Regions from separate parts of the Streptomyces sp. NPDC001219 genome, predicted to be linked through region 2. Evidence: riboswitches for the same ligand, from Rfam matches in the RefSeq annotation. Region 2 holds a riboswitch; each other region holds the start of a gene.
The links. Region 2 has a riboswitch for cobalamin ahead of ACWC9R_RS21675 (prenyltransferase/squalene oxidase repeat-containing protein). Riboswitches for the same ligand answer to the same signal wherever they lie in the genome.
Positions count from the first base shown of each region.

Region 1: another riboswitch for cobalamin. It lies ahead of ACWC9R_RS01590 (HoxN/HupN/NixA family nickel/cobalt transporter); the one in region 2 lies ahead of ACWC9R_RS21675 (prenyltransferase/squalene oxidase repeat-containing protein).
Region 3: another riboswitch for cobalamin. It lies ahead of ACWC9R_RS28045 (cobalamin biosynthesis protein); the one in region 2 lies ahead of ACWC9R_RS21675 (prenyltransferase/squalene oxidase repeat-containing protein).

Region 1 covers NZ_JBSFJF010000002.1:20,323-30,605, reverse strand. The annotation lists gene ACWC9R_RS01625 (FadR/GntR family transcriptional regulator) at 53-754, opposite strand; gene ACWC9R_RS01620 (DUF4383 domain-containing protein) at 980-1,711, opposite strand; gene ACWC9R_RS01615 (hypothetical protein) at 1,936-3,315, opposite strand; tRNA gene ACWC9R_RS01610 (tRNA-Val) at 3,458-3,529, shown strand; gene ACWC9R_RS01605 (DUF1152 domain-containing protein) at 3,697-4,782, shown strand; gene ACWC9R_RS01600 (DoxX family protein) at 5,049-5,600, shown strand; gene ACWC9R_RS01595 (VOC family protein) at 5,785-6,285, shown strand; partial or broken gene ACWC9R_RS01590 (HoxN/HupN/NixA family nickel/cobalt transporter) at 6,386-7,586, opposite strand; cobalamin riboswitch at 7,585-7,831, opposite strand; gene ACWC9R_RS01585 (alpha/beta fold hydrolase) at 7,899-8,747, opposite strand; gene ACWC9R_RS01580 (MarR family winged helix-turn-helix transcriptional regulator) at 8,744-9,457, opposite strand; gene ACWC9R_RS01575 (hypothetical protein) at 9,628-10,038, shown strand; gene ACWC9R_RS01570 (nucleoside/nucleotide kinase family protein) at 10,001-10,283, opposite strand, start outside.
Region 2 covers NZ_JBSFJF010000033.1:73,969-84,251, reverse strand. The annotation lists gene ACWC9R_RS21705 (cytochrome P450) at 1-174, opposite strand, end outside; gene ACWC9R_RS21700 (steroid 3-ketoacyl-CoA thiolase) at 414-1,583, shown strand; gene ACWC9R_RS21695 (ECF transporter S component) at 1,829-2,770, opposite strand; gene ACWC9R_RS21690 (ABC transporter ATP-binding protein) at 2,767-4,410, opposite strand; gene ACWC9R_RS21685 (CbiQ family ECF transporter T component) at 4,407-5,573, opposite strand; gene ACWC9R_RS21680 (SCO2322 family protein) at 5,570-6,244, opposite strand; gene ACWC9R_RS21675 (prenyltransferase/squalene oxidase repeat-containing protein) at 6,244-7,557, opposite strand; cobalamin riboswitch at 7,793-7,914, opposite strand; gene ACWC9R_RS21670 (MBL fold metallo-hydrolase) at 8,022-9,092, opposite strand; gene ACWC9R_RS21665 (aldehyde dehydrogenase) at 9,378-10,283, shown strand, end outside.
Region 3 covers NZ_JBSFJF010000054.1:42,090-52,372, reverse strand. The annotation lists partial or broken gene ACWC9R_RS28080 (sirohydrochlorin chelatase) at 1-214, opposite strand, end outside; gene ACWC9R_RS28075 (cobalamin biosynthesis protein) at 211-816, opposite strand; gene ACWC9R_RS28070 (VOC family protein) at 813-1,472, opposite strand; gene ACWC9R_RS28065 (cobyrinate a,c-diamide synthase) at 1,469-2,866, opposite strand; gene cobO (cob(I)yrinic acid a,c-diamide adenosyltransferase) at 2,883-3,479, opposite strand; gene ACWC9R_RS28055 (putative cobaltochelatase) at 3,479-5,596, opposite strand; gene ACWC9R_RS28050 (cobyric acid synthase) at 5,652-7,217, opposite strand; gene ACWC9R_RS28045 (cobalamin biosynthesis protein) at 7,300-8,319, opposite strand; cobalamin riboswitch at 8,473-8,622, opposite strand; gene ACWC9R_RS28040 (hypothetical protein) at 8,892-9,128, opposite strand; gene ACWC9R_RS28035 (inorganic phosphate transporter) at 9,151-10,283, opposite strand, start outside.

The DNA of each region.
Region 1 (10,283 bases), on a different contig from region 2:
CCTGATGCCCCGGTGCCACGGATTCCCGGCCCGCCAGGGCGCCCGGCCACCACTACGGATGCTCGCGCGCGGACACATCGAGCAGTTCGAGCATCGCCATGTACGCCCCGTCGACGTCCCGGTTCCGTACCGCCTCGACGACCGTGGCATGCAGCGCATGAGGGTCCTCGAAGGTCCCGGCCGCGGCCAGCACCGCCCGGTCGCGCTGGACCAGCACCGGCACGATCACCCGGTGCATCTGCGCGTAGAAGCGGTTGTTCGAGGCGATCAGCATCGCCGTGTGGAAGGACGCGTCGGCGCGTACGAGCAGCACCGGGTCGTCCTCGGCCGCGGCCATCGCGCTCAACGCGGCGTCCAGGGCCGCCAGATCCTCGTCGGTCCGGCGTTCCGCGGCGAGCCCGGCCGCCGCGGGCTCGATGGAACGGCGCAGTTCGAGCACGTCGGCGAAGAAGTCGGAGGAGACGCCGGCCGCCAGCTTCCACCGCAGTACGTCCGTGTCCAGGAGGTTCCAGTCCTCCCGGGGGCGGACGAAGGTGCCACGCTTGCGGTCGCTCCCGAGGAGGCCCTTGGTGGTCAGCACCTTGACCGCCTCCCGCAGCACGGTCTGGCTCACGTCCAGCTCCGCCATCACCTCCGGGACCGCCAGGCTCTCGCCCTCCCCGTACGTCCCCTTCAAGATCCGCTGGGCGAGCCTCTCGACCGCCGCATGGTGGGCCCCGTGCCCGGAGGAGGCGGCGTGCCCCGAACCGCTCATCGTGCTGCTCCCTGCTCCCCGCCCGGTACCCCTGCTGTCCGGCCGGCACCCGCTGATCCGAACCCGCTGTCCGGCCTCGCCCACTCAGGTCGCGGTGGGGGCGACGGAACCACGGCCCCCGTTCACTCGCCCCCACCCCAGCCGTCAGGGCGTACCGAGCACCCCATTCCCACCTCGGTACGCCCTGACGTTTCTGGCCCCCTCGCGCCCTGGGTCCACCCCGGCTCAGGGCTGCTTGCTGTCGCCACCGGTGCGGGTGCCGGAGCCGAGGGCGGTGGTGCGCCTTCTGCTCCCGCTGGTCCCGGCGCCGAACGAACCGCGCCCGGCGTGGGAGGCGCCCTGCATCTTGACCCGCGCCGCCTGTCGCGCGGCCGTCATACCGGAGACGGGCCGCAACTGTCCGCGGTCGAACTGCTCGGCCTCCTCCGGGTGCCGGGCGCGCCAGTACGGATTGTCATGGGGGAGGCCGCCGCTGACCCGCCCGTACATCCCGAAGACCAGCAGCATCAGCCCGACCAGGAAGCTGAACAGGACGTTCTGGATCTGGAAGGCGAGGAAGTTCGCGCCGGTGTCTAGCAGCGCCAGGTTCACGAATCCGCTCAGGAGGAAGAGGCCGCCGAGCACGATGTTGAGGGTCGAGGCGAGGTTCCCGCCGATCACCATGCCGGCGACGAGGACGGCTCCGACGACGATCGAGAGCACGCTCAGCGTGCCGTTGGTGTTGAGCCCGGCCACGGTGTCGCCGCCGGTGTCGAAGTAGCCGATGTGGTGGGTCAGCCCGAGGACGCCGAACGCGATCAGTACCAGGCCCATCAGCCCGGCGCCGATGCGGTAGACCCTGCTGAGCCGGTGGTCCACGGGCAGATGCTCGTCGAGCCGTGTGCGGTGCTTCCTCTTCGCCCGGTGGAACGGGTTCGCGGGCCCGTGCAGGGTCTGGCCAGTAGCCCCAGTTGCCATGTCCGGCCTCCTTCGCGCAGGTGCCGACTGGGCCGTACTTCCCTCCAGCATCCGCCCAGGTGCCAGTTCACGCCATCGCACCCAGGGACGCGGGAGCACGAAGGGGCTCCCACCGCACCGCAGGATTCCCGGCCGGGCGGCCGGACCGACCCGGCCACGCTTCGGGCCGCACCCCGGCCGGGCCCCGGCACGCCACACCCCGGGGCCGCCCCGCCGCAGCGGCCTCAGCCGCCGGTCCCGCCCCTGGCGTCCCGGATCTCCTGCACCACCCGGGCCGCCGTCTCCCGTACCGCCTCGGTCTCCATCAGGAAGTGCCACCAGTCCGGATGGCGCCCCTCCAGGCCCGCGACCGCACGGTCCAGCCGCGCCACCGCCTCGTCCAGGGGGCCGGCGTGCCGCGGATCGGGGGTGCTGCGCCCGGTCATCGCCAGCCGCTGCGCGTCCCGTACGGCGAAACGGGTCCGCTCGACCTCCTTCTGCCGGTCGAACGACACCGCGTCGAGCCGCCGCAGCCGGTCACCGGCCGCCGACACCGCCTCATCGGTGGTGTCCAGCAGCGCCCGTGCGGTCGCCAGCCGGCTCGTGGCATCCGCCCAGCGCTGCTCGTCCCGCGCCTGCTGTGCCTCCCGCAGCTTGACCTCGGCCTGCTGGACGGACTGCGTGGCCTGCTCCGGTACCTGCTGGAGGTCCTGCCAGCACGCCGCGCTGTACCGCCGCCGCAGCTCGCTGAGGACCGGGTCGACCTTGCCGGCCCGCGTCGTGATCGCCTGCGCCCGGGTCCGCAGCGACACCAGCCGCTTGTCGATCTCCGCGGCCTTCCCCGGCAGCCGCTCGGCCTCGGCCCGTACGCCCTCGGCCTGGCGCAGCATGTCGTCGGCCCGCCGGATCGTCTCCTGCACACCGTGCTGCCCCGCGCCCTGATTGAGCTTGGTCAGCTCCGGCGCGAGCGCCGCCAGCCGGGCCGCGAGGTCATCGGCCCGCAGGCCCTGCGCACGGACCGCGTCCAGCGCGTTGCTCGCCGCCAGCAGCCCCTGCCGGGCCCGCTCCACGGCCGGCGCCAGCCGCGCCAGCTGTGTCTCGGCGGACTGCAACAGCGGCGTCAGCCCCTGCGCGAACCGGTCCAGCTCGCCCTTGACCCGCTCCAGCTCCTGCTTCGCCTGGGTCAGATCGGCCCGCGCCCGCGCCACCGCGGCGCCGTCGAGGTCGTCACGGTCCAGATCGTGGGAGTCGACCGCGGTGATGTACCCCTGGCTGACCTCGTCGATCCGCCGGCCGAATCCCTCGTACTCCTCCGCGGCCTTCCGCGCGGGCGGCGAGGTGTCGACGGCGGTGATGGTCTCTATCGAGATCCGCAGATCACGGTGGGCGGTGTCCAGCTCGTAGAACGCCGCCGCGGCGGCATCCTTCGCGGCCTGCGCATCGGCCCGCTGGCCCTCCCCGCGCCCGAACCAGCGACGGGTCCCCCCGCCCGCGAACGACAACGGCGCCATCGCCGCCATCAGCGGCAACGGCAGCAACATGAGCGCCACCACATCGCGGACCGGGCCCCCACGGGCGCGACGGCGTTCTCGCTGCTCATGCGGCTGAGTCTCTGTCGCCGTCACTTCCCTCTCCCGATCGGATCGCCCCAGGACCGAATGTCATTCTCCCACTCACCGGAAACGAACACACCGGCCGGTAAGTTCGCACTTCGCGCACTGGTTTGCAGTTCAGGCCCGGAGGCAAGGTAGTCTGTCGGCTCGGCAAGGGCGCATAGCTCAGCGGTAGAGCGCTGCTCTTACAAAGCAGATGTCACAGGTTCAAATCCTGTTGTGCCCACTCCTTGCGTGAAACGACAAAGGCCCAGGTCATCCGAGGTGAATTCGGATTCCTGGGCCTTGATCATTTTCTGCGGCGCAGTGAGGCGAGGCGGCGGGGGCAGGCGCGGGTCCCGCTTCGGTCGCCGGTTCTGCCCCGTATGCCCACGTACTCGTACGCTGGCCTGCATGACGCGCGTGATCGTGGCAGCGGGCGGAGGCGGTGATGCTGTCGCCGCTGCGATGCTGGACGGCGCTCTCCACGGTGGCGGGACGCCTGCGGTGGTGTTCACCTACGCGTGGGACCGGACGGTGACCGATCCCGTCCCGGGGCCCAGAGGGCCGGCCAACTTCACGGGGCTTCGCGCGCTCACCCGCAGTGTCTGGACGGTCCCCGCCGACGCGGCGGCGATCGCTCCCGCCGGTTCGACGCTTCCGGGGCTGGCCGCGGAGCTTCCGCAGAGCTTCGCGCTCATCGATCCGCATCACGGCGCCGAGGGCATGGTGCGCCAGCTCGAAGAACTCGTCCAATACGTGGAGCCGGAATCCGTCGACCTCCTGGATGTCGGCGGCGACATCCTCGCCCAAGGCGGCGAACCCACTCTCCGCAGCCCGCTCGCCGATGCCCTCACCCTCGCGGCGTGCTGCGAACTCAACTTCCCCGTACGGCTTCTGGTCGCGGGACCCGGCCTCGACGGCGAACTCCCCGCCGACGTCCTGCGTGACCGTCTGGGGCCCGTGGTCCTGACTCTTGACGCCGGGCATGTCGCCCCGGTCGGCCCGGTTCTGGAGTGGCATCCCTCCGAGGCCACGGCGATGCTGGCCGCCGCAGCGCGCGGCGTGCGCGGCCGGTGCGAAGGGGGAGGTGGCGGGGTGCCGGTGCCGCTCACCGACGAGAGTCCCGTCGTGTACGAGGCGGACCTGGACGCAGCCCTCGACCGCAACCAGCTCGCCGGCGCCGTCCTCGCGACGGAGAACCTGCACCAGGTCGAGCGGTACAGCCGCGAGATCTGCGGCTTCTCGGAAATCGACGACGAACGGCACCACGCCGGCCGGCAGCCCACGGGGGAGTTCACCCCGGAACTCGTGCTCCGGCGGCTCGATGAATTCGAGGCCGGTGCGCGGGCGCGCGGAATTACCCACACCACATTCCGGCGGCTCGCCGAAGGCTGTGGTCTCGGCGGCGGCCAACGTCAGGAGCTCAGAGCGCTGTTGCTCAGCCGACGCCCGGAGCAGTACCAGGCTCCGCTGTGGCACATCCCGGCCGAAGCCTGAGCGGCGCGCGGCGTGGGGCGCAGGTCGGTGTCCCCTGCGCCCCCTCTGTCGAACTCGCATGTAGATGAGGGGAGTTGACGGCCGGGGCTGTGCCGCGAGGGGAGGGCGGGTGTCGCCATGGCGCCGGGCGCCCCGGGGGAGTCCGGCGTGCGCGTTGTTGTTCGTGGTGGGGGTGCTGTGTATCGTCGGGAGGGTGACTTGAAGTTTCAAGTAGTTGTTCGCGGCCTCGTGTGGCCGGACCCGACATGCGAAAGAGCGGCTCCTGTATGACGTCCCCCCTCGGCACTCTCGCGTCCTCCCGTATCGACCTCCCCGCCCGTCGTGACGCCTCTCCGCACGGCTACGACGCCGGGCTCCTGCTGCTGCGCCTCGCGCTCGGACTGACCATGGCGGCTCATGGGGCCCAGAAGCTGTTCGGCTGGTTCGGCGGACCGGGGCTGGACGGGACCGGGCAGTTCTTCACGATGAGCGGCTACCCGGCGGGCCGGACGATGGCCGTCGTCGCCGGTCTGAGCGAGACGCTCGGCGGGCTCGGGCTGGTGGCCGGACTGCTCACGCCGCTGGCCGGGGCGGCCGTCGTCGGCACGATGATCAACGCGCTGGCCGTGAAGTGGGGCGGCGGCTTCTTCGCGCCCAAGGGGGTCGAGTACGAGTTGCTGCTGACGGCCGGTGCGGCGGCCCTGACGCTGACCGGGCCCGGCCGCTACGCCGTCGACCGCCTGCTGCCCGGTCTGCGGTCCGCCCGGCCGCTGCACGGAGTGCTCGCGCTGCTGCTGGGGGTGGTGCTGGCCGGCGGGGTGCTGCTGGTCCGGAAGTGACCACGGGCCCCGGGGGTGGCCGCCTCGCCCCGCGCGCACCGGGGGCCACGGACGGGACGTCCGGCGGCCGCATACCGGGCCGGCCGGCCCTGGGCAGAGGCGGGGTGTGCGGGGTACAGCAGAGACAGGGGAGGGCGGCGGCGCCACGGCGGTGTCGCGGCCGGGAGACGGGAGAAGGGGCTCCATGTCCGTACGACGTCTGAACCACGCGGTGCTCAACGTCCGCGATGTGGCGCGGTCGGTGGCCTTCTACACCGACACCCTCGGGCTGACGGTGGACGTCGAGGTGCCGGGGCGGGCCGCTTTTCTCAGCGCCCCCGGTTCACTCAACGACCATGATCTGGGGCTGTTCGCGGTGGCGCCGGACGCGCCGGGGCCGGCGGCCGGGCAGGTCGGGCTGTACCACCTGGCCTGGGAGGTCGGCACGCTCCGCGCACTCGTCGAGGCCCGGACCCGGCTCACCGAGCGGGGCGCCCTGGTGGGTTCCAGCGATCATCTCGTCGCCAAGTCGCTGTACGCCAAGGACCCGGACGGCAACGAGTTCGAGGTGATGTGGCGGGTGCCGCGGGAGGACTGGCCGGGCCCGGACCTGCCGGACCGGCTGCTGCCCCTCGATCTGGCGGCGGCGCTGGAGCGCTGGGGGCCGGACCGGGAGACGGGCGCCGCGGCCGGCTCCGCCACGTGAGAACGCCGGGCCGGCCCGGACGCTGAGGAGGCGGAGCCTGTGGGGCTGGCGGGGCCGGGGTGGGGCTCCGCCTCAGGGACTGGGCGCGGTCCGCCCCGCCTCAGGCGCCCGGCGCGGTCTGCTCCGCCGACTCGGTCGTCTGCCCGGCCCGCTCCGCCTGCCCGGCCCGCTCCGCCCGCTCGGCCCAGCGCTGTTCGACGCCGGTCAGCCGCCAGTACGCCAGCGCCGCGGCCCACACCACCACGAACAGGCCGACGATGATGAAGCCGACGTTGTCGAGGTCGAGGCCCGAAATCCAGCCGGTCAGCGCGTCGTTGAGGCCGAGCTTGTCGTGCAGCACGGTCACCAGCTCGATGGTGCCGATGAAGAAGGCGACGGCGATCGACAGGCCGGTGATGGTGAGGTTGTAGTAGACCTTGCGCACCGGGTTGGCGAACGCCCACTGGTAGGCGAAGTTCATGAAGGTGCCGTCCAGGGTGTCGAACAGGCTCATGCCGGCGGCGAACAGCAGCGGCAGGCACAGGATCGCGTACCAGGGCAGGCCCGCCGCGGCGCCGCTGCCCGCCATCACCATCAGGGTCACCTCGGTCGCGGTGTCGAAGCCGAGCCCGAAGAGGAAGCCGAGCGGGAACATCTGGCCGGGCCGGGAGATGGAGCGGGTGAACCGCCCCAGGAAGCGGTTCATGAAGCCGCGCGCGTCGAGGCGCTGCTCCAGCTCGGCCTCGTCGTAGCGGCCGTCGCGCAGCCCGCGGAAGACCCGCCAGATCCCGGCCAGCGCGATGAGGTTGAGGGCGGCGATGAGGTAGAGGAACGTGCCCGAGACCGTGGTGCCGACGGTGCCCAGGATCTGGTGCGTACGGGACTCGTCGTTGAGCAGGGTGCCGGCGAGCTGGGCGCCGCCGGCCACCAGGGCCGCCATCGCCACGACCACGCTGGAGTGGCCGAGGGCGAACCAGAAGCCGACCGAGACCGGACGCTTGCCGTCGGCCATCAGCTTGCGGGTGGTGTTGTCGATCGCGGCGATGTGGTCGGCGTCGAAGGCGTGCCGCATGCCGAGGGTGTACGCGGTGACGCCGAGCCCGACGCCGAAGACCTGGCTGCCGACGGCGTAGTGGTTCGGGACCACGAGCAGGAAGAGCACGCCGAAGGCGACGACGTGCAGCCCGGCTATGACGGCCATCAGGCCCGCGGTGCGGAGGGTGTCCTGCCGGCGCCAGCGGAACGCGGCGGGGGCAGGGGACTTGGGAGTATTGGTGGGCAGGGCCATCCGGACGGTCACGCTCCAGCACCTCGTGGATCACTTCGTGAGATGCCGTGGCCGGTCTCCTGGCTTGGGGTTACCACCCTGCCCCTTTGCAGCCTGGGGGAGGGTGCCCGTCTCCACCCCCGCCTTCCCGGCCGCGGGCTGCGGTCAGTGGCGCCGCGGACGCGTCAGGCGCCCGCGGAAGGGGTGGAAACTTCCCGATCACAGTGGCGAGGGCCGCTCCGGACTGGGACCACAAGGTCCGTCACCGGATTCCCGAGCACCACGGCCCGGCCACTCTAGCGGCCACCCCGGAGGCACGAGGGGTGTGGGGGTTCGCCGCCTCCGGAGGGCAGCGGTGCGCCGTGGGTCAGTAGTCCAGGGACGACAGGAAGGCGTGCAGTTCGTGATCGAAGAGCGGGGTGTTCTCCAGATTGACCATATGGGCCGCCCCCGGTATGCGGACTCTTCGGGCGCCGGGGACGGTCAGGGCTATCGCGTGGGCGTTGGCGGAGATGTCCCTGCTGTCGAGATCGCCGTCGAGCACGACCGTCGGCACCCGGATCTCGCCGAGGCGGTCGGCGGCGCCGACCTCCAGGGGTATACCGGCACCCATACCGTCGGCATGGACCTCCACATTGGCCGCTGCCGAGGCGCGCATCCGTTCGCGGAAGCCCGGGTGCACCGCGGACGGCTCACGATGCGGCCCGTCCACCCACATCCGCAGGAAGTGCTCGACATACCACTCCGCGCCGTCCGGTGTGCCGATCGCCGCCACCTGCTCCTTGATGTGCTCCAGCACGAAGGGGTCGGTGAAGGCCCGGCCACTGATCCCCGGTGAGGCCAGCGCGAGGGCCGTCACCCGGCCGGGGTGGGCGAGGGCGGTGTCGAGCGCGACCCGTGCGCCGTGGGAGAGGCCGACGAGAACGGCGCTGGAGACGTCGAGTGAGTCCAGCAGGGCGCACAGGTCGTCGTGGTTGGCGTAGTCCCCGGTCACGGTGGAGGACAGGCCGTGCCCGCGGAAGTCGTAACGGATCGCGCGCAGGCCGGAGTTGACCAGCCAGGTGAACTGCTCGTCCCACATGTGCTGGTCGAGCATGCCGCCGTGCAGCAGCACCACCGCGGGGCCCGAGCCGGCCGTCTCGTAGAACAGCTCGCCCTCGTCGACCGGCACGATGCCGTTGTCGATCTCGGACCAGGCGGTGATTCTCCGCGTCATTCCCCTGACCGTCCTTCGTGCATGAGAGGGGCCGGGGCGGGTCTGCCACCGCGGCCGTCCGACGTACCGTCGTTACCGATACTGCCGTTACCGTCGTTACTGCCTTCATTGATACGACTATCACGACTGTCCTGGCTGCCCTGACTGTCGGTTTCCTCCCGTGGAACGCGCGAGCCGTTCGCCAGGTGCCGGAATTCCTCGCCGAGCCGGTCGAGTACGTGCAGCGCGGTGCGGACGTCGGCGGCGGGCAGATCGGCCAGCCGCTGCCGCAGCTCCGTCGCCTCGAACTGCTGGATGCCGCGTATCGCCGCCGTGCCCTCGGCGGTGAGCCGGATCAGCGACGAGCGGCGGTGGGCGGGATTCGGGGCCGTGACGACCAGGCCCAGCTCCGCCGCGTGGTTCACCCGGCGCTGCACCGGCTGGCGGTCGAGCCCCATTCCGCGCGCCAACTGCGGGACGGTACGCGGGCCTTCGGTGTGCAGCGCGTCCAGCAACGCGTGTTCACCGGCGGTCAGGCCGGTGTCCGCCAGTTCGCGCTCCACCGCGCGCACGACTGTGCGGTGCAGCGGCCACAGGCGACGGATGACGCCGTACAGCAGATCCTCGGCGGCCGCCGCTTCTCCCGCGCCGGCGTCCCACTCCGGGGTCCTCTCGGCGTCCTGCTCGGCATCCCGCACGGCACCCCGGTCCGTATCCCTCTCGGCGCCCATCTCTACCCCCTCCTCGATGACACTTGTGATGTCATGATGACGCTGCTGATGTCGTTTGGGAAGAGGTCTGCCGCGGAATGGAGTTGAGGAGGCGGAGGGGAGGAATGAGACGTGTGTGGTCAGCTGTGGTCAGTGCCGGAGCGGTCGGTGGGCGAGGAAGGTGGACGGCGATGAAGGTCGGTCTGTTGCGTGCGGTCGGGGTCGCCACGGCGGTGTACGGGGCGGCGGTGGCCGCGGTGCCCGATCTGCTGGCACGGCCCTCGGGGCTGGTCGACGAGGAGGGGCACACCGTGTGGGCGACGCGCCTCTCGCTGCGTCCGCTGGCCTGGCGGGACGCGGTGAGCGGGCTGGCCCTGGCGACGGCTCCGGAGGGCCCGGCGCTGCGTACCGCCGCGTATGTACGGATCGCGGCCGACTTCGGGGACGCGGTCCTGCTCGGTGCGACGCTGCCCGGCCGCGACCGGAAGCTCGCGGCGGTGGCGGTGTCCGTGGGGTGGGGCGCGCTGTCGGTGGCCGGGCTGCTCGCCGGCGGGCGGCGGGAGGTCAGAAGCCCGTCGGCGGCGGGGCCTCGTCGGGGGTGAAGGTGAGGACGAGGTCGGCGCGGTCGCGAGTGGCCGCCACGACACGGGCGTTGGCCTCGTCGGAGGTGTGGACGAAGCGTTCGGCGTCGGCGCGCGGACGCCCGAAGTGCTCATGGCGGTCGACCAGCCGCCGGAGCCGCTCCGGGGTGTCCAGGTCCACGTACCAGACCTCGTCGAGCAGCGCCCGGACCCGCGCCCAGGGGCCGGTGTCGAGGAGGAGGTAGTTACCCTCGGTCACGACGAGC
Region 2 (10,283 bases):
ACGGGTGACGACCCAGTACCCGTCGTCGCCGAAGCCGGCGATGCCGTGCGGCTGGGCGTTCCACCACACGGGCGCGGTCCGCCGCAGCTGTGCGAACTCGGGGAGCGGAACGCGGGACTGGTAGACGTCGGGATCGGTGAAGTCGAACCCGTCGGGCAGCGCGGGACATGGCATCGGCGGCTCCTGGTCCATCCGAACGTCTGACGGTTCATCAGCTACGGGTCGCGGTGAAGGTAATGACGAGTCCTGTAAGTGGCAAGGGGCACGGCGACTCCGGTCAGTGGCAAGGGTTGCATGCCCCTTGCGCCTCAGAGGGTGCCTCATAAGACTGTGGCGTAGAAGTAGAACGCGTACTAGTTCTTCTTCCGTGGGTGCCGGGACATCCGCGGACGCGAGGAGAGGACGAGTCAGTCATGGCCGCGGAACCCGTCATCGTCGAAGCAGTACGCACCCCCATCGGCAAGCGCGGCGGCGCGCTCGCCAACCTCCATCCCGCCTACCTCCTGGGGGAGACCTACCGCGAACTCCTCGCCCGTACGGGCATCCAGCCCGACTGTGTCGAGCAGGTCGTCGGCGGCACTGTCACCCACGCGGGTGAACAGTCCATGAACCCGGCACGCAACGCCTGGCTGGCGATGGGCCTCCCGTACGAGACCGCCGCGACCACCGTCGACTGTCAGTGCGGGTCCTCCCAGCAGGCCAACCACCTGGTCGCCAACATGATCGCGGGCGGGGTCATCGACATCGGCATCGGCTGCGGCGTCGAGGCGATGTCCCGGGTGCCGCTCGGCAGCGGCTCCAAGCACGGTCCCGGCAAGCCCTGGCCCGACGAGTGGAACGTCGACCTGCCCAACCAGTTCGAGGCGGCCGAACGCATCGCCCGCAACCGGGGACTGACCCGGGAGAACGTCGACTCGCTCGGCCTGATCTCCCAGGAGCGGGCGGCCGCCGCGTGGGCCGAGGAGCGCTTCAAACGGGAGACCTTCGCCGTCCAGGTCCCCACCACGGAGGACGAACAGGCCGCGGGCCAGGGCATGTGGCGGCTGGTCGACCGCGACGAGGGCCTGCGCGACACCAGCATGGAGGCCCTGGGCGGCCTCAAGCCCGTGATGCCCACCGCCGTCCACACGGCGGGCAACTCCTCGCAGATATCCGACGGCGCCGCCGCGCTGATGTGGGCCTCCAAGCGGATGGCCCGCGCCCTCAAGCTCAGGCCACGGGCCCGCATCGTGGCCCAGGCGCTGGTCGGCGCCGATCCGCACTTCCATCTGGACGGCCCCATCGACGCCACCCGCGCGGTCCTCGGCAAGGCCGGTATGTCCCTCAAGGACATCGACCTCGTCGAGATCAACGAGGCCTTCGCCTCCGTCGTGCTGTCCTGGGCCCAGGTCTTCGAGCAGGACCTGGAGAAGGTGAACGTGAACGGCGGCGCCATCGCCCTCGGCCACCCGGTCGGCGCCACCGGCGCCCGGCTCCTCACCACCGCACTCCATGAACTCGAACGCCGGGACAAGGAGTTCGCCCTGATCACCATGTGCGCGGGCGGGGCACTGGCGACGGGGACGATCATCCAGCGGTTGTAGGGGCTCCGGTCCGCCTCCCTCCCCAACCTGAGGAAAACCGCAGCTGAGGTGGGTGGACATCCGCATTCCGCGCGGCTCGCGATCTCCGTACCGTCGAGCACATGACGACGAACAGAGCGCCGCGACAGCGCCCCTCCTCGTTCTCCTCTCCCTCTCCCTCGCCCTTGTCCGCTCCCGCTTCCGCCCTCCCTCGCCCGCGCACTGCCCCTCGCCCGCTGGCACGGCTCCGAGGGCGCCGGGCCCGTTCAGCCCGAGGCGGTCTCGCGCGGTGGGCCGGGGGTGAAGGAGGCGGGGACGTCGAAGGCCGCGCGGCGGGTGGCGCGGCGCAGGGCCCTGAGGACGGTGCCCCCGAGGACGAAGGTGAGCACCACGGTGACCAGGGCCCGGGGGAGGTCCCAACCGAGGGAGGTGGCGAGGCAGTAGGCGAGGTAGCGGGCGAGGTTCTGGTCGAGCGGATCGCCGGGGACGAAGGAGACCCCGGAGGCCAGGCCGCCGATGTAGGGCCAGCCCTGGAGGTTCATGACCAGGCCGTAGAGGACGGCGGACACGGCGCCGTAGGCGGCGAGCAGGGTGAGTTCACCGCGGCCGCGCAGCCGGTCCGGCCCTGGCAGCAGCCCGGCGCCCATCGAAACCCACCCCATCGTCAGCATCTGGAACGGCATCCAGGGACCGACACCACCGGTCAGCAGCGCCGACGCGAACATCGCCACGGAACCCAGGACGAACCCGAAACCGGGCCCGAGGACCCGCCCCGCCAGCACCATCAGGAAGAACATCGGCTCGATCCCCGCCGTCCCCGCGCCCAGCGGGCGCATCGCGGCCCCGGCCGCGGCCAGGACGCCGAGCATCGCGATGGCCTTGGCGTCCAGACCGGTGTCGGCGATGGTCGCCACGACAACGGCCAGCAGCATCGGCAGCAGCGCGGCGAACAGCCAGGGTGCGTCCTTGGAGTGGGCCAGCCCGGAGGCGGAATCGGCGAGCAGCGGCCAGCCGAACGCCATCACGCCGATCGCCGAGATCAGCGCCAGAGCGGCGACGGAGCGCGGCCCGAGCCGCACGGCACGGGCCTGGCGACCGGACTCGGGACGGCCGGGGTTGGGACGGCCGGGCTCGGGGCGGTCGGCGCCGGGCCGGCCGGAGCCGGTGACGGGCGCGGGGCCCTCCGGACGGGGTGCGGGCACGCTCATGCGAGGGCCTCCAGAGCGCGGGCCACCTGCGGAACCGTCAGCCAGGGGAGCGGGGCGAGGACCTTGGCGACCTGCGGCGCGAAGGACGGAGAGGAGACCACGACCTCGTCGGTGGGACCGTCGGCGACGATCTCGCCGTCGGCGAGGATGACGACACGGTGCGCCAGTTCGGCGGCGAGTTCCACGTCATGGGTGGCCAGGACGATGGCGTGGCCCTCGGCGGCCAGGGTGCGCAGCACCTCGATCAGACGGGCCTTGGCGGCGTAGTCCAGGCCGCGGGTGGGCTCGTCGAGGAGGAGCAGGGGCGGACGGGCGGTCAGCACGACCGCGAGGGCGAGCGCGAGCCGTTGGCCCTCGGACAGATCACGCGGGTGCACGGAGTCCGGGACATCCGGAAGCAGCCGGGCGACCAGCTCCCGGCAGCTGCCGGAGGGAGCGTCCGCGTCCTGGTCGGCGGCGGTGCACTCGGCGGCGACGGTGTCCGCGTAGAGGAGGTCACGAGGCTCCTGGGGGACCAGGCCGACATGCCGCAGCAGGTCCCGGGGTCGGGTGCGGTGCGGGACGGCGCCACCGACCCGCACGGTGCCGGACGACGGCTCATGCATACCGACGAGCGTGGTGAGCAGCGTGGACTTCCCCGCGCCGTTGCGCCCCATCAGCGCGAGCGTCTCACCGGCCCGCACGGTCAGATCCACCCCGTGCAGCACCTCGGCCCGCCCCCGCCGCACCCCGAGCCCCGAGACCTCCGCAGCGGCGTCCGACGCCGATGACGACACCGACACCGACGCACCGCCCGTACCGGTCCCCGGCGCCTGTGGCGGGACCCCCGTCAGCCGCTCGCGCAGGGGAGCCGCCTTGCGGCGGGCGTCGCGGACGGAGAGCGGGAGGGGAGACCAGTCGGCGAGGCGTCCGAGGGCCACGACCGGGGGGTGGACGGGCGAGACGGCCATGACGTCGGCGGGGGTGCCCATGACCGGGGGCGCGCCCGGCGAAGGAAGGAGGATGACCTGGTCGGCGTACTGGACCACGCGTTCCAGGCGGTGTTCGGCCAGCAGGACCGTGGTGCCGAGGTCATGGACCAGCCGCTGGAGGACGGAGAGCACCTCCTCGGCGGCGGCCGGATCGAGCGCGGAGGTCGGCTCGTCGAGGACCAGCACCTTGGGGTGGGTGGTCAGGACCGAACCGATGGCCACCCGCTGCGTCTGGCCGCCCGAGAGCGTGGTGATCGCCCGGTCCCGCAGCTCCGCCAGCCCCAGCAGGTCGAGGGTCTCCTCGACCCGGCGGCGCATCACCTCGGGGGCGAGGCCGAGCGACTCCATGCCGTAGGCGAGTTCGTCCTCGACGGTGTCGGTGACGAAGTGCGCCAGCGGGTCCTGGCCCACGGTGCCCACGACATCGGCCAGTTCGCGCGGCTTGTGGGTGCGGGTGTCACGGCCGTCGACGGTCACCCGGCCGTGCAGCGTGCCGCCGGTGAAGTGCGGGACGAGACCGCAGACGGCGCTCAGGACGGTGGACTTGCCGACGCCGGAGGGGCCGACCAGCAGACACAGTTCGCCCTCGGGAACGGTCAGGTCGACGCCTTGGACGGCGGGTGCCGCGGCATCGCCGTAGGTGACCGAGACCTGCTCGAACCGGATCACTGGACGGGCTCCTTCGTACACGGATCGACTTCGGGGGCACGGCGGCGGTCACGGGAGGCACGACGGGCGCCGTCACGGTCCGCGCCCGGCGGGAGCGGGGCGACGAACGCGGGCAGCAGCCCCACGAGAACGGACACGGCCGGCCAGAGCGGAAGGACGGGGGTGGTGAGCGGGACGGCGGGGGGATGCAGGGCGGCGGGCGCGTAGTCGTTCGCCCAGATCATCAAGGCGGCGACGGCCAGGCCGGAGCCCGCGACCAGCCAGGCGCGGGCGCCCCACCGCTCGGGCCGGTAGCGGCTGCGCACCGACCGGCGGCCACCGAGCCACAGCCCGGCGAGCGCCGCCGCCAGCCCGGCGAGCAGCAGCGGCAGCCCGTAGCCGCCCCCGGTGCCGCCCAACAGCCCGTAGGTTCCCGCGCAGACGCCGAGCAGCCCGCCGAGGGTGAGCACGGACGTGGTGTGGCGCACGGCGGGCGGCACCTGGGCGCTGCGGCCGTAGCCACGTGCGTCCATGGCCGCGGCCAGCGCCACCGAGCGCTCCAGCGCGCCCTCCAGCACCGGCAGTCCGACCTGGAGGAGCGCCGTGAACCCGCGGTCGGGACGCCCGCGCAGCCGGCGGGCGGCGCGCAGCCGCTGGACGTCGGCGACCAGGTTCGGGGCGAAGGTCATCGCGACGACGACCGCGACGCCCGCCTCGTAGAGCGCACCGGGCAGGGACTTCAGGAGCCGGGCGGGGTTGGCGAGCGCGTTGGCGGCGCCCAGACAGATGAGGAGGGCGGCCAGTTTCAGCCCGTCGTACAGGGCGAAGAGCATGCCCTCCGCGGTGACCCGGCCGCCGATCCGGACGCCCTTCGCCCAGTCCGGCAGGGGCACTTCGGGAAGGGTGACCAGGGTGTGGGTACCGGGGATCGGCGAGCCGAGGAAGAAGGCGAACACCAGCCGGATGACGATCACGACCAGCCCGAGCTTCACGAACGCGCCGTACGAGCGGGCCCATGGCGCCTCCGTACGGCGTGCCGCGACGACATACCCGGCCACGCCCACCAGCAGCCCCAGCAGCAGCGGGTTGGTGGTGCGGGACGCGGCGGTGGCCAGACCCAGCGCCCACAGCCACCAGGCGCCGGCGTGCAGCGCGATGGTACGGGTCGCCCGCGGGGCGCTCATCGGCGTCGGCGGCGTGCCTGCCACACCGCTGCCGCACCCAGGGCGGCCACGGCCGCGCCCCCGCCGAGCAGCCCGGCGGACGGCCCGCCGTCACCGCTCCCGCCGTCTCCGCCGTCCCGGTCCGCCGCTCCGGCCGACGGCGCGGCCGAGCCCCCGGAGCCCTTCGACCCGCTCACCGACTCCGCGCACCCCGCCTTCGGATAGCCGGCGATGGCGCACAGCAGGGCGTTGGCGTCATAGCGCAGCGGCCGGGCGACCGCCGCCAGCGCCTCGCCCGCCGAGGCGTCCTCCGGGACCTGCGCACACTCCGTCCTGGCCTTCGGCGGCCGCTCGCCGCCGGGCGCCTCCGCCGCGGTGCCGAAGTCCAGGACGATGCCGATCCGCTTGTGGCCGTCCTTGGCCGGGGTGTCGCGGCAGATCGCCTCGAAACGGGCGGCCGCGCGCGGCTTTCCGGCCCCCGCGGAGTCGGCGCCGACGGTGAAGCGGAAGCCCGCGACCGCGCCGTCGGCCGGCCGCAGCGTGGCCGGCCCCTGGGTGGCGTACGCCCAGGAGCCGCCCTTGCCGTCCCAGAACGACCAGTAGCGGTACTCCTGCGCCTGCGCGGGCCCGGCGGCCAGGCCGGTGACCGTACCGGCCAGCAGCACCGCGCCGGCGATCCTGGTGCCCCGCATCAGAGCTGGTTCTTCTTCCGGCCGCTCAGCAGGAACCCGATGCCGGCACCGATGGCGAGACCGACACCGATGACCCACCAGATACCGGAGCCGCCGCCCGAGGAGTCGCCGTCCTTGTCGTCCTTCGCCGCTGCGGCGGCCGGCTTGGGGCCGGTGGCGTTGAGCGCGGCCACCAGGTCGGTGCCGCCGAAGGACCGCGGGTCGGTACCGGTGGCATGCGCGGCCAGCACCAGCTGCGCGTACGCGGCGGGCCCGCTCTGCTTCGCCCAGTCCGCCGCGTTCTTCTCCAGCCACTTCAGCGGCTTCGCGGCGGCGGCACCATGGCCACCGGCGGCCAGTGCCACCACGGCGTCGGCGGTGTTGCCGACGTCGGGCTGCTTCTCGGCGCCCGGCATCGCGGACAGCAGATGCTGCCCGTTCTTGTCGAGCTGCGCGACGAGATAGGCGGCGCCGCCCTCAGCGGCCTGCCCCAGGTCGCCCTTGCCCGCCTTGTCCGTCTTCTCGCCCCCGCCGTCCTTGCAGTCCAGCGGCTTGACCGGGCGGTCCGCACGGTCGTCGGCGGGCGCGACGACGAAGCCCTTGCCGAGCGCTCCGGTCGCGGCGGCCGCGGTGGCGTCGGCGTTCGGGGCGGCGCCCTTGAGCTGGAAGGTGAACGCGCCGCGCTCGCCCTCCTTCGCGTCGCAGCCCAGCTGGAAGGTGAGCAGCCCGTCGTCAGGGGTCTTGGCACCCTTCTTCGACGTCACGGACCCCGGCTTCTCGCCCGCCGCCGCGAGCGCGCCGATGACCACGGACGTGGAGTTGGCGTCGCTGGCCGAGCCGGGCACCGAGCTCCAGCCGCCGTCGTCGTTCTGCACCGACTTCAGCCAGCCCACGGCCTTCCGCACGGTGTCGCTCTGCCCGCCGAGCGCGGCCAGCGCCTGCACCGCGGCGGCCGTCTGGTTGGTGTCCCGCAGGGTCTTGGCGTCACAGGCCTTGCCGGGGTCGGCACGGAAGGCGCTGAACGAGCCGTCGGCGCACTGCTGCCCGACCAGCCAGCGCACGGCGGACCCCGCGGGCCGCAGCCCCACCGTGTCCTGCGCCAGCAGCGCCAGCGACTGCCGCCAGACCCCGTCGTACTGCGGGTCCTTGCTGCCGTGCAGGCCGTCCGGCAGCTTCTTCGGGGAAGTGGACGGGGCGGCGTCGGCGTACGCGGCGGGGGCAGCGGCCGCGCCCAGCACCACCGCGGCGGCCAGCGCCGTGGCGGTGCGGCGCGCCAGGAGGGCGACGGGGTGCGTCAGGGGGGCCTGGTGAGCCATGGAAGCCATGGAAGCCATGGGGGCCATCGGGTCGGTGCCTCTCGGGTCGGGTCGCGGCGGTCTACGCAGCCACGCTCGGCCGGCCGCCCGCGCACCGACCCCCTGGGGATCACGGGCGCGGTGGCACCGGGCTCAGCTCCGTATACCTCGACGGTGCCGCGCACCGGGCCGTCCCAGTGGCGGACGTTTCCGGTGGCGGGAGCCTTGGTCGTGCCCCCTCGGGTGCTCCGGCTCGTACGGCCGTCCCTGCCGGTCCAGCCGGCGCGGTACGGACGGGCCGTCCTCACGGTTGCGGGTCAGCGCCGGATTTCCACCGGCTTCCCCCGATCGGGTACGGATGAAGTTGTCCCGCACACCTTAACCGGCACCCGCCGGGCACTCGCTCGCACGTACGAGCCACGTCTGAGGGCGCGAGCCGGGGGCGGCCGCCCCCGAACGCCAACCCGAAGGCCCCACCGAACGCCGGGCCGATCCGCCCGCCCTCACACCGCCCGGTACCGCACCGGTTCGCTCCCCGGCACCGGCTCCGCGTGCCCCAGCTTCACCAGCCGGCGCAGATGGGCCTCGGCCTCCGAGACGGCGATGTTGCGGGACCCGTAAGGGATCTGCTCCCAGGGCCGGTTCCACTCCATGGCCACGGCGAGTTCCCAGACGGTGCGCGGTTCCCGGAGCAGGGCCCGCAGCCGGTCCAGCCGCTCCTGGTGGTGGGCGATCAGCGCGCGCACCCGGCCACCGGCGTCGGTGAAGGCGTGCTGGTGGGCGGGCAGCACCTCGGCGGGGCCGAGCCGGCCGACGCGTTCGAGGGAGTCGAGGTAGTCGCCGAGCGGGTCGGCGCCCTCCGCCCCGTGCGGGCCGGGCGGAACCCCTTCGCTGTCCGGGGCCTCGTACAGGCCGATGTGCGGCGTGATGCCGGGCAGCAGGTGGTCGCCGGAGAACAGCCGGCCGAAGCCGGGGGCCCGTGCCGAGGGGTGTGCCTCCTCCAGGTGGAGGCACACATGGCCGGGGGTGTGGCCGGGCGTCCAGATGGCGCGCACCCGGCGGCCCGGCAGGTCGAGCAGTTCGCCGGGGTCGATACCGCGGTCCGGCAGCGCGGCCCGCCGGCCGGGGAGCCTCCGGCCGCCCCCGGTGGCACGCGCCTTCCGCAGGGGCGCCAGATGCTCGTCCGGCGCGCCCGCCGTCGTGAGCTTGGCGAGCAGGTAGTCGAGCCACTGGGCCGGTTCGGCCTCGCGGGTGCGGCGGACCACCGCGGTGTCGGCGGCGTGCATCGCGATCCAGGCGCCGGAGGCCTCCCGGACCTTCGCGGACAGCCCGTGGTGGTCGGGGTGATGGTGGGTGATCAGGACGCCGTGCAGGTCGGTGAGGGCGAACCCGCAGGCGGTGACACCGGCGACGAGGGTGTCCCAGGAGTCCGGATCGTCCCAGCCGGTGTCGATGAGCACCGGGCCGCGGTCGGTCTCCAGGAGGTGGACGAGGGTGTGGCCGAGCGGGTTGTCCGGGATGGGGACGGCGATGCTCCACACCCCGCCCTTGTGGTCGGTCACCTGCGCGGTCATCCCGGTCCCCTTTCGGTGCGGCATACACCCGGTACCCGGCCTCACTATAACTAGAACTGGTTTCAGGGTGGCTTGAAGTTCCCCGTGCACCCAGGGGAGTTGGGATTCGCGCGGCCCCGTGGACTCCTCCAACTAGAACTGGTATCAGTTCCTGATGTGGTGCGGCGGGCTGCGCCGCATCCGTACCGAAGCACCGTCAGCAAGCGCGTTCCGAGGCACAGCAGCAACCACAGGGAACCGGCAGGGCTCGCCGGACGGGCGGCCCACTCGCAGGAGGCGGCAGCGATGAGCGACCTCGTCGAGCACGGCAAGCTCTACATAGGCGGTGAATGGGCCGATCCGGCCGGCCGGGACACGATCGAGGTCGTCTCACCCCACACCGAACAGGTCATCGGCCGGGTCCCGCACGCCGCACGGGCCGATGTCGACCGTGCGGTGACCGCGGCCCGTACGTCCTTCGCGTCCGGGGTGTGGGCGAACGCCCCGCTGGCGGACCGGATCGCGGTGGTGACCCGGATCAAGGACGCCTTCGCGGCCCGCAGCGAGGAGATCGCCAAGGTCATCAGCGCCGAGAACGGCACCCCGTTCACCTCCGGCGTCATGGTGCAGTCGCTGGCCGCGATGCTGGTGTGGGACGCGGCGCTCACGGTGGCCCGCGACTTCCCGTTCGAGGAGCGGCGGAGCGGCGTGCTGGGGCCGCTGCTGGTGCGCCGGGAGCCGGTCGGGGTGGTCGCGGCCGTGGTGCCGTGGAACGTCCCGCAGTTCACCGCCGCGGCCAAGCTCGCGCCGGCGCTGCTGGCCGGCTGCTCGGTGGTGCTGAAGGTGTCACCGGAGACCCCGCTGGACGCCTACCTGCTCGCGGAGATCGCGACCGAGGCCGGGCTGCCGCCGGGCGTGCTGTCGATCCTGCCGGCGGACCGCGAGGTGAGCGAGTACCTGGTCGGGCACCCGGGCGTGGACAAGGTGTCGTTCACCGGCTCGGTGGCGGCCGGCAAGCGGGTCATGGAGGTCGCCGCCCGCAACCTCAGCCGGGTGACGCTGGAACTCGGCGGCAAGTCGGCCGCGGTGATCCTGCCGGACGCGGACCTGGACGCGGCGGTGGCCGGCATCGTGCCGTTCGCCTGGATGATCAACGGCCAGGCCTGTGTGGCCCAGACACGGATTCTCGCCCCGCGCAGCCACTACGACGAG
Region 3 (10,283 bases), on a different contig from region 2:
TGACGGCGATCCGGGTCGCGCCCCGCCCGACGAGACCGTCGAGGGCGCCGTCCAGGGACAGCGGCGAGTCCGGGGCGCCGGGGAAACCGCCGGCGACCGGCACGTCCGGGTGCCGCTCGCCGAGCAGCCGCACCAGTGCGCGCAGGGCGTCGGCCCCGCCGTCGTCGCGGCTGCCGTGACCGGCGATGAGCAGTGCGGGGGGAGAGGTCGTCACGGGGTCTCCTTGGTACCGGTGGGTCCGCTGCCGGGCGCCGGGTCGCCGGCGACCGCCGTCCACCGATCCGGGCCACGGCGGGGCGGGTTGGGGGAGGTCAAGACGATATCCGCAGCGGAGGAGCGGTCGGTGGCCGCTCCCTCCCTACCAGCGGTAAGGGCACCGCTGTCCGTTACAGCGGGCCCGGCCAGCGCACAGGTCGCGCGGGCCGGCCGGCCGTGCGGAGCCGACTTCCGCTTGCCGGCGAGCAGTTCGGCGCCCGGCCCCGCGGCCAGCAGCGCCGCCGCCTCCGCCACGCTCGGTGTCCCCACGGCGGCCGCCGCGGCCGGGGACGGAGCGGGCACCCGCACCGCCGCCAGCGCCGCCGCCGGGAACGACCGCAGCGGCACGCCCAGCCGCCGTGCCGCCCCGAGCAGGCCCGGCTCGGCGGCCTTGGCCGCGACCGTCGCCAGCGCGGTGAGCGGCCGGTCCGTACACCCCGCCGCCGCGCGGGCGGCCGCGATCAGCTCCAGCACCTCGGACACCGGGACGCCCCGGCTCGCCCCCACCCCGACGACCAGCGGCAGAGCGCCGCCGGTCCCGTCGGGGCCCCGGCGCCTCATACCGCCACGACTCCCCGGCCGAAGGCGACCCGGCCGCGCCGCCCCTGAACGACCGCGGTGAGCCCGGCCGGCCCGGCGGTGACCGGCTCTCCCGGCCAGCGGACGCCCAGCGCGTCCCACGCCGCCCGCGCGGCCGCGGGGTCGGGGCAGGCCGCGGTGAGCGAGACCAGCGGCAGCACGGGGAGCCCGGCGGCGGCCGACGGGTGCGGGTTCGCGCCCCAGTCCAGCAGGAACGGGGCCAGGCCGGTCCCCGGCGGGGTCAGCCGCCAGGTGAGCCGGCCGCCGTCCGGGGTGCGCCGGCTCATGCCGTACGGGTCGCCGGGGTCGTGGCCGTGCGCCCGCGCCGCGGCCACCCGGGCCGCGATACCGGTGACCCGGACCGCCCAGGTGACCAGCCGCGGCCCGGTCAGCGCGTCGATGCCGAACCACCGCGGCCGGTCCGGTGCGGGCTGTTCCGGATCGGGCCCGACGATTTCGAGGTACGCGCCGCCGCCCAGGCCCAGCAGCTCGTTACGGGTGCCCCGGCCCGGGTGGCTGCCGCCGCGCACCGGCCGTACCCCGGTCAGCCCGGCGACCTCGGCCACGGTGCGGTCCAGGTCGGGGGTGGCACAGACGAGATGGTCGAGGACGGCGGCCCCGCCCGTGCCGGGGCTCACCGGGCGGCGCCCGGGGCCGCCGTGCTCCGGGCGGCGCCCGCCACCAGCCGCCCGGCCAGCGAGGGTTCGGCGGCCCAGTGCACATGCAGATACGAGGCGTGCACCCCGCCGGACACGAAGCCCTCCACCCGCCGCTCCGGATGCGTCAGACCCCACGCCGGGTCCGCGCCCGCGCCCGGCTCCAGCACCGTGCGGTGGAACTCGTGGCCGCGCACCCGGGTGCCGGCCGCGGCCAGCGCGTTGTCCCGCAGCGCCACCGCCTCGCGGTAGCCGAGGGTGAGCCGTTCGGTCATCCGGGCCTCAGCGGGCAGCACCCCGCACATCGGCTTCCCGTCGATCGACCGGGACAGGTACAGCAGCCCGGCGCACTCGGCGGAGACCGGCGCCCCGGAGGCGGCCAGCGCGGCCACCGCGGCGCGCAGCGGCGCGTTCGCCGACAGGTCCGGCGCGTACATCTCCGGAAAGCCGCCGCCGATCACCAACCCCCGCGTGCCGGGCGGCAGTCGCTCGTCCCGCAGCGGGTCGAACGGGGCCACCTCGGCGCCCGCGGCGGCCAGCAGCTCGGCGTGCTCGGCGTACGAGAAGGTGAACGCGGCGCCGCCCGCGACGGCGATCAGCGGCTTCTCCGGGGTGTCCGTGCCGGTGGCCGGGGCGAGTTCCGCCGCCGGGTCCCAGGGGGTGTCCGGCAGCTCCGGCACCGTACGGGCCAGCGCCAGCAGCGCCTCCAGATCGCAGCCCTCGCGAACCCGCGCGGCGAGTTCGGCCACCGACTCCACCGCCTCGGTCCGGCGCTCGGCGACCGGCACCAGGCCCAGGTGCCGGGACGGCGTACCGGCCCGCCCGTCCCGGCGCAGCGCGCCCAGCACCGGCACACCGGAGGAGTCCATCGCCTCCCGCAGCAGCTCCTCGTGGCGGTCCGAGCCGACCTTGTTGAGGATCACCCCGGCCAGCCGCACCTCCGGGTCCCAGGAGGCGAAGCCGTGCACCAGCGCGGCCACCGACCGGGACTGCGAGGAGGCGTCCACCACCAGCACCACCGGCGCCCGCAGCAGCTTCGCCACCTGCGCCGTGGACGACAGCTCGCCCATCCCGGAGGCGCCGTCGAACAGCCCCATCACGCCCTCGACCAGCGCGAGATCGGCGCCCGCCGCACCGTGCAGGAACAGCGGCGCGATCCGGCCGGGACCGCACAGATAGGCGTCCAGATTGCGGCCGGGGCGGCCGGTGGCCAGGGAGTGGTAGCCCGGATCGATGTAGTCCGGGCCGACCTTGTGCGGCGACACCACGAGTCCGGCCTCGGCGAACGCCGCCATCAGACCGGTGGCCACCGTCGTCTTCCCCGCGCCCGACGACGGCGCGGCGATCACCAGCCGGGGAATCGATCCGCCGCTCACGCGCTGTGCTCCCTGTTCACCATTCGATGCCCCGCTGGCCCTTCTGGCCCTCGTCCATCGGGTGCTTGACCTTCGTCATGTCCGTCACCAGATCGGCGAAGTCCAGCAGCGCCTCGGGGGCGCCCCGCCCGGTGATGACGACATGCTGGGTCCCGGGGCGGTCGCGCAGCACCGACACCACCTCGTCGGTGTCGATCCAGCCCCACTTCAGCGGGTAGGCGAACTCGTCCAGCACCAGCAGCTTGTAGGTCTCCGCGGCCAGGTCCCGCTTGACCTGCTCCCAGCCCTCGCGCGCCGCGTCCTCGCTGGAGGCGATGTCGCGCTGCACCCAGGACCAGCCCTCGCCCATCTTGTGCCAGGCGACGGTGCCGCCCTCACCGGACTCCCCGAGCACCTTCAGCGCCCGCTCCTCGCCGACCTTCCACTTCGCCGACTTCACGAACTGGAACACCCCGACCGGCCAACCCTGGTTCCAGGCGCGCAGCGCCAGCCCGAAGGCGGCGGTGGACTTGCCCTTGCCCTGGCCGGTGTGGACGAACACCAGCGGACGGTTACGGCGCTGGCGGGTGGTGAGCCCGTCGTTCGGTACGACGGACGGCTGTCCCTGCGGCATTACGCGGCCTTCCTGTTGCCCTGCACGGTCCGTACGAGCGCGGAGACACTGTCCGCGCGCAGTTCGTCGAGGCTGATCGCGGTGCCCTGCAGCTCACGGGCCAGCTCGCCCGCGAGACCGAGCCGCACCGGGCCCGCCTCACAGTCCACGACCACCGAAGCGGTGCCCTCCGCGGCCAGCAGCCGGGCCGCGCGGCCGGCGCGCACCACCGGCTCCGGGCCGCCGGTCGCCCGGCCGTCGGTGACGACCACCAGCAGCGGCCGCCGCGAGGCGTCCCGCATCCGCTCCACCCGCAGCACCTCATGGGCCTTCAACAGGCCCTCCGACAGCGGCGTCCGGCCGCCCGTCGGCAGCTGCTCCAGCCGTGCCGCGCCCGCCTCGACCGAGGACGTCGGGGGCAGCGCCAGCTCGGCGCCGCTGCCGCGGAAGGTGATCAGGCCGATCTTGTCGCGCCGCTGGTAGGCGTCCAGCAGCAGCGAGAGCACCGCGCCCTTGACCGCGCTCATCCGCTTCCGCGCGGCCATCGAACCGGACGCGTCCACGACGAACAGGACCAGATTGCCCTCCCGCCCCTCGCGTACCGCCTCGCGCAGATCGTCCCGGCGCACCAGCAGCCCCCGCCCGCTGCGCCCGCGGGCCCGCTGGTGCGGCGCCGCGGCCTGCACCGTCGCCGACAGGTGCAGCTTGCCCAGCGCGCCCTGCGGGCGGCGGGCCCCGGTCGTGCGGCCGTGGGCGGTACGGGCCCGGGAACGGCGGCCGTCCGCGCCCTCGCCCAGGCCCGGCACATCGAGGCGCCGGGTCTTGAACGGTTCGGTGGCCCCGACCGCCGGCCGCTCCCCGGCCGCGGCCCCCTGGGACGCGCTCCCGGGCGCGGGCTGCTCGGCCTGTCCGGGCTGCTCGGGGGCCTGCGGGGCCTCCCGGTCCTGCTGGTGCGGGAGTTCGGCCTCCGGCGGGAGCGGGGACTCCTCCGGCCCGCCGTCCTGCGGCGGCTGCCCGCCGCCGTCCGGACCGCCCCCGTCGGGACCGCCGTCCGGGCCGTCCGGCTCCGGGTCGTCGTCGCCGTCCGGGGTCCCGTCCGCGTTCTCGTCCGGGCCGAACTCCTCCAGCGTCTCGTCGAGCTTGTCCTCGTCCAGGCCGGGGGCGTCGAAGGGGTTGCGGCGCCGGCGGTGCGGCAGCGCCAGCAGCGCCGCCTGCCGCACGTCCTCCTCCAGGACGTCCGTCCGGCCCGCCCACGCGGCCAGCGCGGTGGCGGTACGCGCCATCACGATGTCCGCGCGCATCCCGTCCACCTCGAACGCCGCGCAGGTCGCGGCGATCTGCCGGAGCGCCGCATCGCCCAGCACCACCCGCGGCAGCAGCTCCCGGGCCGCGGCGATCCGGGCGCGCAGCGCGTCCTCCTCGGCCGCCCAGCCCGCCGCGAAGCCCGCCGGATCGGCGTCGTAGGCCAGCCGGCGGCGGACCACCGCCACCCGCTCGTCGGGCTCGCGCGAGGCGGCCACCTCGACCGTGAGCCCGAACCGGTCCAGCAACTGCGGCCGCAGCTCGCCCTCTTCGGGGTTCATCGTGCCGACGAGCAGGAAACGGGCCGCGTGCCGTACCGAGACACCCTCGCGCTCCACGTACGAGGCGCCCATGGCCGCCGCGTCCAGCAGCAGGTCCACGAGGTGGTCGTGGAGCAGGTTGACCTCGTCGACGTACAGGATGCCGCGGTGCGCGTCCGCCAGCAGGCCCGGCTCGAAGGCCTTCACGCCCTCCGACAGCGCCCGCTCGATGTCCAGCGCGCCGACCAGCCGGTCCTCGGAGGCGCCGACGGGCAGTTCGACCATCCGCGTCGGGCGCTCCTCGACGGCGGCGGTCTCGTGCGGCCCGTCGGGGCAGCCGGGGTCCGGCGCGGCCGGGGCGCAGGCGAAGCGGCAGCCGTTGACCACGTCCACGGCCGGCATCAGCGCCGACAGCGCCCGCACGGCGGTGCTCTTGGCGGTGCCCTTCTCGCCGCGGACCAGCACGCCGCCCACCGCGGGGCTCACCGCGTTCAGCAGCAGCGCCAGCCGCAGGTCGTCCATCCCGACCACCGCGGTGAACGGGTACTGCGGGGTCGTCTCGTGAGCGGTTGTCATGCTGTGTCGTCCTCCACGTCGCCGTCGAGCTCCGGATTCGTCCTGTGCGTACCCCTCATGGCGCCCCCGGAGGCACGAACGGCAGTCCCTCCGGCACTCCTTCCTCGATCAGCCGCAGCAGCGCGCCGGTGTCCGCGTGCTCCTCGACCAGATCGCCCAGCCGGTCCAGCTGCTCCTCGCGCAGCACCCCGAAGCGGGTGTCGGGGGCCGGTACGAACGCCCGGCCCGCGTCCGCCGCGACCCGCCGCAGGAAGGCCCGGCGGAAGCCGTCGCTCTCCAGCGAGCCGTGCCAGTGCGTGCCCCATACGGAGCCGGCCCGGCAGCCGTCGAGGCTGCGCCCTTGGTCATCGGAGATGAACGCCTGATCCCCGCCGCTCACTTCGGCGACGCCGTGGTGGATCTCGTACCCCTCCACCGGCTCGCCCAGCGCCGTACCGACCGGCCGCGCCAGCGTCTTCTCGGCCGCGAACCGCACCCGTACGGGCAGCAGCCCCAGCCCGTCGACCGTGCCCGCCTTCGACTCGACCTCGTCCTCGATGCGCTCGCCCAGCATCTGGTATCCGCCGCAGATGCCCAGCACCGGGCGGCCCTCGGCGGCCCGCCGGGCGATCGCGTCCGCCAGCCCGCGCTCCCGCAGCCACTCCAGTGCCCGGACCGTGCCCCGGGTCCCCGGCAGCACCACCAGGTCCGCGTCGGCCAGCTCCTCGGCCCGGTCCACGAACCGCACCACCACGCCCGGTTCGGCGGCCAGCGCGTCCACATCCGTGAAGTTCGACATCAGCGGTACGGCACAGACCGCCACCCGCAGCACATCCGTCCCGTGCGGCGGGGCCACCACGCTCTCGCGCACCGCGCCGCGCAGCGACACCCGCAGGCCGTCCTCCTCGTCGATGCCGAGGCCGTGCGCGAACGGCAGCACGCCCAGCGTCTGCCGCCCCGTCAGACCGCGCAGCATCTCCAGCCCCGGCTCCAGCAGCGTCACATCGCCCCGGAACTTGTTGACCAGATAGCCCGCGACCAGCGCCTGGTCCTCCTCGGACAGCAGCGCGGTGGTACCGAAGAACGAGGCGAACACCCCACCGCGGTCGATGTCACCGACCACGACCACGGGGATGCGGGCGGCCCGTGCGATCCCCATGTTCACGATGTCGGTACGCCGCAGATTGATCTCGGCGGGGCTGCCGGCGCCCTCACAGATCACCGCGTCATGGGTGCGCCGCAACTCCTGGAGGCAGTCCGTGACCGTACCGAGCAACTGCTCCTGGCGCCCGGCGTGGTAGCCGCGGGCGCTCAGTTCGCCCACCGGCTTGCCCAGCAGCACCACCTGGCTGCTGCGGTCGCTGCCCGGCTTGAGCAGCACCGGGTTCATCAGCGCGGTCGGCTCCACCCGCGCCGCGGCGGCCTGCATCGCCTGGGCCCGTCCGATCTCCGCGCCCTCGCGGGTGACGAACGAGTTCAGCGACATGTTCTGTGCCTTGAAGGGCGCCACCTTGACGCCCTGCCGGACCAGCCAGCGGCAGATGCCCGCCGTCACCACGCTCTTGCCGGCGTCGGACGTCGTCCCGGCCACCAACAGGCCACCGCCGACCGCCCCGCCGGCTGCCTTCAACCGCCCGTTCACCGGGTCCTCCTCCTGAGCTTCGGGTCACTACACCCGCCCACCCCCCGAAGGGGGGTGGGCGGCGGGGAAAAAACGGACGGCCTCATACCGGACCCGCCTCACGCCCGAGCCCTCCGGCTCCCCGAGCCACCGCCGCCCGCGCGGCGCCGCCCGCCAGTCGGGCCGCCACCGTCGTCACCAGCGCCAGCGCGCTCACCCGCCGGGAGAGCCGCACCGCCCGCCCGATGTCCTCCACCGCCACCGGCGGCGCCGCGCCGTTGAGCACCGGACGGTGCTCCACCCGCCCGCCGTACGCCAGCGTGCCGCCCAGCCGTACGCCCAGCGCGCCCGCGAACGACGCCTCCACCGGGCCCGCGTTGGGGCTCGGGTGCGCAGCGCCGTCCGCCCGCCAGGCCCGCAGCGCACCGCGCCGGTCGGGGCCGGCGAGCACGGTCAGCGTGGCGGTCAGCCGGGAGCCGGGCCAGCCGGCGAGATCGTCGAGCCGGGCCGCGGCCCAGCCGAAGCGGCGGTAGCGCGCCGACTTGTGGCCCACCATCGCGTCCAGGGTGTTCACCGCGCGGAACGCCACCAGGCCGGGCACCCCGCCCAGCGCGCCCCACACCAGGGCGCCCACCACCGCGTCGGAGGTGTTCTCGGCGACCGACTCCACCACCGCACGGGCCATCTGCGGCCCGTCCAGCGCCTGCGGGTCGCGCCCGCACAGATGCGGCAGCCGCTCCCGCGCCACGTCCAGGTCACCCGCGGTCAGCGCCCCGCCGACGGCCCGCGCCTCCCGGCCCAGCGAGGTGCCGCCCAGCACGGCCCAGACCGTCGCCGCGGTCAGCGCGATCCCGGCGCCACCACGGAGCGACAGCACAGAAGCGGAAGCCGAGCCCCGCACGGCGCGCCGCACCAGCGCGGCGGCGGCCGCGGCACCGCCCGCGCACAGCACGGCGTGCGCCGCCCCGTAGCCGCGGTGGTCGCGCCACAGCCGGCGCTCGACGGCGCCAGCGGTCCGGCCGAACGCGGCCACCGGATGGCCACGCCGCGGATCTGCCGCGATCAGGTCGGTGAGAAAGCCGAGGGCCGCGCCGCACGCGTATCCCGCGTGTTCGCCGCGCACCGGATCAGGCCGTTGCCAGGGCGTGTCCGTGATGTCCCGCCCGGCCTCGGAGGAACCCTGCGGCAGTGGGCAGAGGGGATCTCGACGGGCAGCCGGGCATGGCGGTATGTCCTCACTCAGGGTCCGCGCCCTGGCTCGACGTGACGGCGACAAGAGTCTCCTGGCTCCCGGATCGGCGTGTCCTCCGGCCTTCCAGTCCCGCGTACGTCGATGCACGTGTGCGCGGCGGACCGTGGCCCTCGTCGGAGGAACGCTCCCCGGTGACAGTGGCGGGACCGCGCCGGATTCACACCGGACTTCCTCAGCTGTCGCCGAATGGCTCCGGCAGTCCACCACGCACCGCGAATGCCCGTCAACTCACCCTTGACCTGCGACGCTGCCCTGTGGCAGGCGCTGTGGCGCACACCACAGCGCGGCGGAGACGTCACCGGCGGCCGCCCGCACGCCCCCTGATCCCGCGTCACCGTCCGGCGCGCGGCTGCCGGGGCGGCCCACGGACGAGGCGCCCGGCGGACGACGGCTGAGGCCGCGGTCGGCCGGACGCCTCGTCCGGTCCGTCGTGTCCGGCCGGGTCAGCCGGCGACGATCAGATAGATGCCATAGGCCACCGCGACCGCGCAGAGCGCGAAGGCGGCCATCGCGCCGGCCCGTGCGCCGGTGCCCGGTACGGCGACCGCGGCCGCCGCACCCTCGTGGCCGGTCTTGCGGGACGTACCGGCGATGCCGACGGTGAACAGGCCCACGATCCCGACCGTCACACCGAGGGTGACGCCGAAGACCTGGCCGAGAGCTGCCCAGTCGATGCTCATGGAGTTCCTTACGTGATGACAGCTAGCGGGTGACCGTCGCGGCCTTGGCGCGCGGGGCGGTGGTGGTGGGGGCCTCGGCCGCCGGTGCGTCGGCGGTCTCCGGGGCGTCGGCTCCCGGGGCCTGCTGGCCGGCCGGGGGCGGCGAGACGGTGCGCAGCGCGGCGGTGACCACGCCCGCCGGCTCCGCTGCCGGGCCTTCGTTGACGTTGGTGTGGTCGACCGGCTTGCGCCGGGAGGCGGCCCAGATCGCGCCGCAGATGCCGAGTCCGAGGACCGCCACCGCCGCCACGCCCCAGTCGCCCTGTCCGGCCAGGAACGCGGCACCCGCCGCGACCGCACCGGCGGCCGGCAGCGTCAGGCCCCAGGCGAGGACCATCCGGCCGGCCGTGGACCAGCGCACCACGCCGCCCTTGCGGCCCAGGCCGGAGCCCATCACGGAGCCGGAGCAGACCTGGGTGGTGGAGAGCGCGAAGCCGAGGTGGGAGGAGGCCAGGATGGTGGCCGCGGCGCCGGTCTGGGCGGCGAAGCCCTGCGGCGGCTGGATGTCGGTGATGCCCTTGCCCATGGTGCGGATGATCCGCCAGCCGCCCAGGTAGGTGCCGAGCGCGATGGCGAGACCGGCCGAGGCGATGACCCACAGCGGCGGGTCGGCGTGCGGGGCGACCACCCCGCCGGTGATCAGCGCGAGCGTGATCACACCCATCGTCTTCTGGGCGTCGTTGGTGCCGTGGGCGAGGGAGACCAGGGCGGCGGAGGCGATCTGGCCCGCGCGATAGCCCTTGGCGGTGTCCGCCTCGTCGCGGTTGCGGGTCAGCCGGTAGGTGAGCCGGGTCGCCGCCAGCGCGGCCAGGCCGGCGACGACCGGGGCGGCCACCGCGGGGATCAGGACCTTCATCACGACGGCGTCACCGTGTACGCCGTTCGTGCCGACGGACACCAGGGTCGCGCCGATCAGACCTCCGAAGAGGGCGTGGGACGAGCTGGAGGGGAGACCGGCGAGCCAGGTCAGCAGGTTCCAGACGATCGCGCCGACCAGGCCGGCGAAGATGACTTCTGGTCTGATGCCGGCGGCTTCGTCGATGATCCCCCCGGAGATGGTCTTGGCCACCTCCACGGAGAGGAACGCGCCGACGAGGTTGAGGACTGCCGACATCG